2 regions of the Paenisporosarcina sp. genome follow, and region 1 is predicted to be linked to the other one. Evidence: predicted binding sites of a transcription regulator. Region 1 holds the regulator's gene; the other holds the start of a gene.
What was found. The regulator Rex, encoded in region 1, represses fermentation and respiration genes when NADH is low (regulators of the CRP and FNR family bind a similar motif). The targets are predictions, from matches to a motif close to TTGTGAAATATTTCACAA.
Positions count from the first base shown of each region.

Region 1 (3,434 bases):
ATCATACAAACCGACTTAATGAAATCCAAACAAAAAAACCTTCCACTAGATCATTCCGGTGGAAGGTTTTCGTTTCGTCGTCTATTTGCTTCATCAACTAGTGATTGGTGCTCTTCACGTTGACGTAATTCTTCTGATTTCAAATACTTTTTGTATCCGACACGTGAAACCATGACACTCAGTTCATATAATGCGAACAATGGCACCGTGACGATTAGGTGAGAAATAATATCTGGTGGCGTGATAAATGCCGCTATGACAAATAAAACAAAGTATGCATATCTTCTTACTTTCACCATGAACATTGGCGTGATCACGCCAAGTCGAGTTAAAAATAATAACACGATCGGTAATTGAAAAATAATACCGAACGGAATCGTAATTTGGAATAGGAAATTGAAGTAATCATTAATTCCAATTACTTGGTTTATTCCTAAATCTATTGCTAGTAAGATCATAAAGTGAATGACATAGGGAAATAACACTTTATATGAAAACAAAATTCCTGCTACAAATAATAAGAAAGTAAAAGGAATATAACTAAGGGTTGCTTTTCTCTCAGGCTCATAAAGACCCGGACTTACAAATCCCCATAGTTGATACAAAATAACGGGAGACGTGAGTAAGAACGCAACAAATAGGATAACTTTTAAGTAAATCATGATTGGATCTGTAATCGTAAATGCATGAAGCGGTAACGATTTGGCTTCTTCACTGTATTGTAAGAAGTTTATTAATGGTTCAGCAATAAAGAAACTTGCCACTACTGCAATAACAAAGAAAACGACGATGATCATCAGTCGTTTTCTTATTTCATCTATATGTTCAACGAGTGTTAAGTCTTTTTCATTCATTGAATGTTCATCCTAACTTACTTCAGTTCGTCTTTTTGAACGTCTATTTTCTTTTTATCTTCTTCGTCATCATCTGCTAAACCTTTTGTTGCATTTTTAAACTCACGTAATGACGAACCAAACGCTTTACCTAGTTCAGGTAATTTTTTAGGACCGAACACAAGTAATGCGACGATACCGATAATGATTAAACTTAATGGACCTGGAGACATTGCAGACACCTCCTTATAGTGTGATTTCATTTTAACGTATTTGCCGAATCTATGCTAATGCTACTATGAACGATATGTGAACGTTTCCTCGTCCTGTCTAATCAAGTAGATCAAGGTCTGTAATTCAACAGATAAATCAATCGTATGTACACGAATAGAATCAGGCACAGATAAACGAACAGGGGTGAAATTTAGAATCCCTTTTACATTGGTTTTGGTTAGTCGATCGGTTACTTCTTGTGCAGCGCGTGAAGGCACAGTTAAAATGACAAGTTCAATTCCAAACTCTTTGATTTTTTCTTCTAATTTACTAGGTTCGAAAACAGGAATATCACTCATCATCGTACCGTCTTCAGTGGCACTTGTATCAAATGCGAGCACAATACGTGTATTGTGATTTTTATGGAAATTGTATTTCAAAAAAGCAGTTCCTAAACTACCTACTCCAATCAAAGCGACATTCGTTTCTTCATCTTGGTCTAATGTTTGACGGAAGAATTCTAAAAGATGAGGGACATCATAGCCGTATCCCTTTCTTCCTAAAGCACCAAAATGAGAAAAGTCTCTTCGAATCGTTGCAGGGTCGATTTTCATGGCATCACTTAACTCTTGTGAAGACACACGTTTTTTGCCAGTGCTCGATAAATTTTGAATGAAACGATAGTAAAGTGGCAGTCGTTTTGTCGTGGCTTGTGGAATTTTAATCGGTTCTTGTTTCATGCAGTTCCTCCTGCGATTTAAGCGAAATCGATTCCATCTTACATCAGTCGTATGTATAAGTAAAGTTCGGTCGTTGCAAGTGTTTGAACCATCCTTTAAACTAAGTGAGAACTGAGGTGGAATTATGATTGTCTTACAAGTGAACCAATTACATAAATCGTTTGTTGTAGATGAAATATTAAGCGGTGTTAAACTCGAAATTAATCATCGTGATCGTGTTGCATTAGTCGGTCGAAATGGTGCTGGAAAGTCAACACTCTTAAAAATTATTGCTGGTAAAATGTCATACGATTCAGGTGAAATCATCATTCCTAAAGGCACAAAGGTTGGCTACATGGAGCAACACGCTGGAATCGATTCCGACCTTTCCATTTGGGATGAAATGATGACCATATTTGCACATCATCAAGCTGCAGAACAAGAACTTCGAACCCTTGAAAAGCAAATGGCGGACCCTTCTATCTATGAAGATGCGGAAGCATACGCCCGCTTAATGGCTGATTATGACATAAAACAAGTGAATTTTAAGGATTCGGGTGGTTATCAATATGAAGCTGATACCCGCTCCGTGCTTCACGGGATGCAATTCTTCCCTGAAGATTTCACAAAACCAATTCAATCCTTATCCGGTGGTCAAAAAACGCGATTAGCATTAGCTAAACTCCTTTTAACAAAACCAGACTTATTAATTTTAGATGAGCCTACTAACCATTTAGATATCGATACATTAAGTTGGCTTGAGCGTTATTTACAAGGATATCCAGGTGCTATTTTAATTGTTTCCCATGACCGCTATTTCCTCGATCAAGTTGTAAACTTTGTCTATGAAGTATCTCGTCATAAAGTAAAACGCTTTGTAGGGAACTACAGTGCATATTTGGATGAGAAAGCGAAAACGTATGAACGCGATTTAAAGACTTTTGATAAACAGCAGGAAGAAAAAGCGAAACTCGAAGATTTCGTCCAACGCAATTTAGCTCGAGCGTCCACAACGAAAATGGCACAGTCGAGACGTAAGGTTTTAGAAAAAACAGATTGGATGGATTCACCTGATGGATCGGAGAAATCCGCAAATTTCGGCTTCTCAATTGAACGTCAAAGCGGAAATGATGTTTTAGCAATAGATCAGATGACCGTTGGTTATGCTGGGAAACCCGTTTCAACAGATGTGAATCTTCGTGTATTCCGTGAGGACCGAATTGCTTTAGTCGGACCAAACGGGGTGGGTAAATCCACTTTATTAAAAACAGTTGTTAAAGACATCCCGCCAATTAGTGGAAATATCAAATACGGCACGAATGTGCAATTTGGCTATTATGACCAAGAACAAGCCAAACTAACCGGCAGCCGTTCTGTATTAAAAGAACTGTGGGATGAATGGCCACTGATGAATGAAAAAGATGTTCGGAATGTATTAGGTCGCTTCTTATTTAGCGGGGATGATGTGACGAAGTCCATTTCTTCATTGTCAGGTGGCGAAAAATCACGCGTTGCCTTAGCTAAATTAATGATGTTGAAATCAAATACGTTAATACTCGATGAACCAACCAACCATCTGGACCTTGATAGTAAGGAAGTTCTTGAAAACGCATTGATAGACTACCCGGGAACCATCCTTTTTGTTTCGCATGATCGATACTTTATTAAC
Region 1 is NZ_JBYNRN010000050.1:5,189-8,622, reverse strand. Features, by position in the region: gene tatC (twin-arginine translocase subunit TatC) at 51-854, opposite strand; gene AC3EA5_RS17625 (twin-arginine translocase TatA/TatE family subunit) at 872-1,066, opposite strand; gene AC3EA5_RS17620 (redox-sensing transcriptional repressor Rex) at 1,130-1,786, opposite strand; gene AC3EA5_RS17615 (ABC-F family ATP-binding cassette domain-containing protein) at 1,911-3,434, shown strand, end outside.

Region 2 (3,434 bases), on a different contig from region 1:
CACCGACGATAACAGGAATTCCAATTGCACCAAATGCACCAGATGCAGCATTTGCGATTAAACAAAGCATTGCAGCTTTCAATGGACGGAACCCAAGTTCTGTTAGTAAGGCTGCACAAATTGCTATTGGAACACCAAAACCGGCTGCACCTTCTAAAAATGCACTGAAGCTAAAGCCAATCAGTAATACCTGAAGTCGTTGGTCTTGTGAGATATTTGCGATACTTCCACGGATCACGTCAAATTTCCCTGTTTTAACCGAGATTTTATAGAGCCAAACTGCCATTATCACGATATAACCGATTGGCCACAAACCGTTTGCAATCCCGTGGAAGACTGCAGCAATGGCCTTTGAAAATGTCATTTGGAATAAAAATGTCGATACAAATATACTAATGATTAGGGTAAGAAGGGCTGCGATAATGCCCTTCATTTTGAATACAGTTAGACCCAAAAGAAAGAATATGACAGGAAGGGCTGCAACAAAGGCTGATAAGTACGTGTTATTCAATGGATTATAATCTTGAATCCAGATGATGCATCCTTCTTTCTATTTGAAATTATAATTTTACTTCTTCAAAGTGAGGCGCCAAAATGGCTTTTAAGACATCTGCGCTGTGTTGGAATTTTTGTTGTTCTTCTTCATTGAGTTCTAATTCAACAATTTCTCGGATCCCACTACGATTTATGATTGCTGGAACACCCATGTATACATTTTTTTCACCATACTGGCCATCCAGATGAGCAGATACTGTTAACACGCTATTTTCATTGTTCAAAATGGCTTTTGTAATTCGCGCAAGTCCCATGGCGATGCCGTAGTAAGTAGCACCTTTACCCTCGATGATTTTGTAGGCTGCATCCCGTACATTAATGAAAATTTCATCTAAATCTTCTTTTTTATACTGTTCTTGACGTTCAATCATTTTCAAAATGGGAATACCACCTACGTCTGCGGAACTATAAACAGGTAGCTCACTGTCACCGTGTTCTCCGATGATATACGCATGAACATTTTTGGGTGCAATTTTAAAGTAATCACCTATTAAGTATCGGAAACGGGCTGTATCAAGAATGGTACCAGATCCTATAACTCGTCCTTTGGGTAACCCACTATAATGCCACGTAGCGTACGTTAATATGTCAACGGGATTGGTTGCGACAAGAAAGATGCCATCAAATCCACTAGCCATGACATTCTCGACAATTGTTTTAAAAATAATCAAATTTTTCTCCACAAGGTCAAGGCGTGTTTCTCCTGGTTTTTGGTTCGCTCCTGCACAAATAACAACTATATCTACATCTGCACAATCTTTATACTCTCCAAAGAGAATATTTGTTGAATCTGGGGTGAATACTTTCCCATGATTCAGATCCATTACCTCTCCGATTGCTTTTTCTTTATTTACATCAATCAAAATCAACTCATCTACAATTCCTTGGTTCATAAGAGCAAAGGCGTAGCTTGATCCTACATATCCTGTTCCAATTACTGCAACACAGCTTCCTTTTTCTTTTTTCATAAGTTGATCTTCCTTTCATATCAATACGATTGTAGATAGGAAATATTTTTTGTGAACAAATTCACAATTAGACTTTCCTATTTCTATTAAGCATTTAACCTATTTAAATCGATTATCATACTTTTATCCTTCATTTTACTTAGCTCCTAACATTTCTTCAATCCTTCTGAACCTGGAGGTGCGTGAAACGAGGCCAAAGAGCCGAATTTTTTTGTGTTTATGTCAATGCATCCTAATCCAATTCTTTTTATCGTGCTATATACATTAAGTAAACAATTAACCACTATGTTCCTTTTAAATTCACGTCAAGAAAATGTTTTTGTTTGCTCACTATTTTCACTTCTTCGATTAAATTAGGTTATATTTAGCGTAATTCATTCTCATGCGAAACACTGTAACCTTTATCACACGTGGAGTAGTATTGACGATACACAACCCGTTTTATTCCACATAGCAGTGGTTTACAAAAAAAGGGATACCCTGTTATGGGCAATCAGACAATTTCGCAAAAGGCTATCGACCTTCTTCGCATTTTATTTCACTTTTTAAATGAGCCAAATTCTGAATAATGATTTTGCCTTCCTACATAGAAATGTGGCCTTTTTTTTCAATTCACCAAGCAAAAGTTAACTGCTTTCCTGGCCATGCCGCAAGTAGGTCAATATAAATAAAATAATAAAAGTTTTCTAGGATAAGTCTCGTATAGAACTCTCCTGTTATAATTAAATATAATTGAGGGTCTAACTTACGCCACTAAAGTTTATTTAGATAATGTAGGAATACACGATGAATAGTTAGTAGAAGAGCGGTTTTTTGCACAAGAATATAAGAAGTTTTCTTAATATAGAAGGATAAAGAAAGAGATTTAAAAGGGGATACCTAATGTTGAATTTAAAATATTTAGATTTGTTAGCGCAAAAATATGATAGTGAAGAAAAAGTGGTCACTGAAATCATTAATCTTGAAGCCATTCTAGATTTGCCTAAGGGAACGGAACATTTTGTGAGTGATTTACACGGCGAGTACCAGGCATTTCAGCATGTACTACGGAATGGTTCCGGAAATGTAAAAGTGAAAATAAGAGACCTTTTCAAAGATGAATTGCATGAGAACGAGCTAAATGAATTTGCGACATTTGTTTATTATCCAGAAGAGAAATTACAATTAATAAAAAGCAATTTTAGCAGTAAAAAGGAATTGCAAGAATGGTATATAGAAATGATCGAACGTATGATGAAGCTTGTCTCATATGCTTCGTCCAAGTATACACGTTCGAAATTACGTAGAGCTTTGCCAAAGCAATTTGTTTACATTATAGAAGAGTTATTGTATAAGACAGACGAGTTCAAAAACAAGAAGGATTATTATGCGAAAATGGCCGAGAAAATTATTTCCCTTGGCCAAGCTGATAAACTGATTATTGGCCTTGCTTATACCACTCAGCGGTTGGTAGTGGACCATCTTCATGTTGTAGGGGATATTTATGACCGAGGCCCCGATCCTCATAAAATTGTCGATACGCTCATCGATTATCATTCAGTTGATATTCAGTGGGGGAACCATGATGTCCTATGGTTAGGTGCTTTTTCCGGTTCTAAGGTTTGTCTGGCGAATATCATCCGGATATGCGCCCGCTACAATAATTTAGATATTATTGAAGATGTGTATGGAATCAATCTTAGGCCGCTTCTGAACCTTGCAGAAAAATACTATGACGACAATCCGGTTTTTCGCCCAAAGAGAATTTCAGATGAAAAATTAACCGAGCAAGAACAGCTGCAAATCACCAAAATTCATCAAGCCATTTCCATCATTCAGTTTAAGCTGGAAAGCCCGATTATCAAAAGACGCCCGTGCTTTGATATGTCGGATCGACTCTTGCTTGAGAAAATAAACTACGAAAAAAACGAA
Region 2 is NZ_JBYNRN010000020.1:18,328-21,761, reverse strand. Features, by position in the region: gene AC3EA5_RS07655 (L-lactate permease) at 1-535, opposite strand, end outside; gene AC3EA5_RS07650 (L-lactate dehydrogenase) at 561-1,523, opposite strand; gene AC3EA5_RS07645 (fructose-1,6-bisphosphatase) at 2,409-3,434, shown strand, end outside.
Region 2: a site for Rex is predicted at 1,573-1,590, ahead of AC3EA5_RS07650 (L-lactate dehydrogenase). Genes of this name have one in related genera too.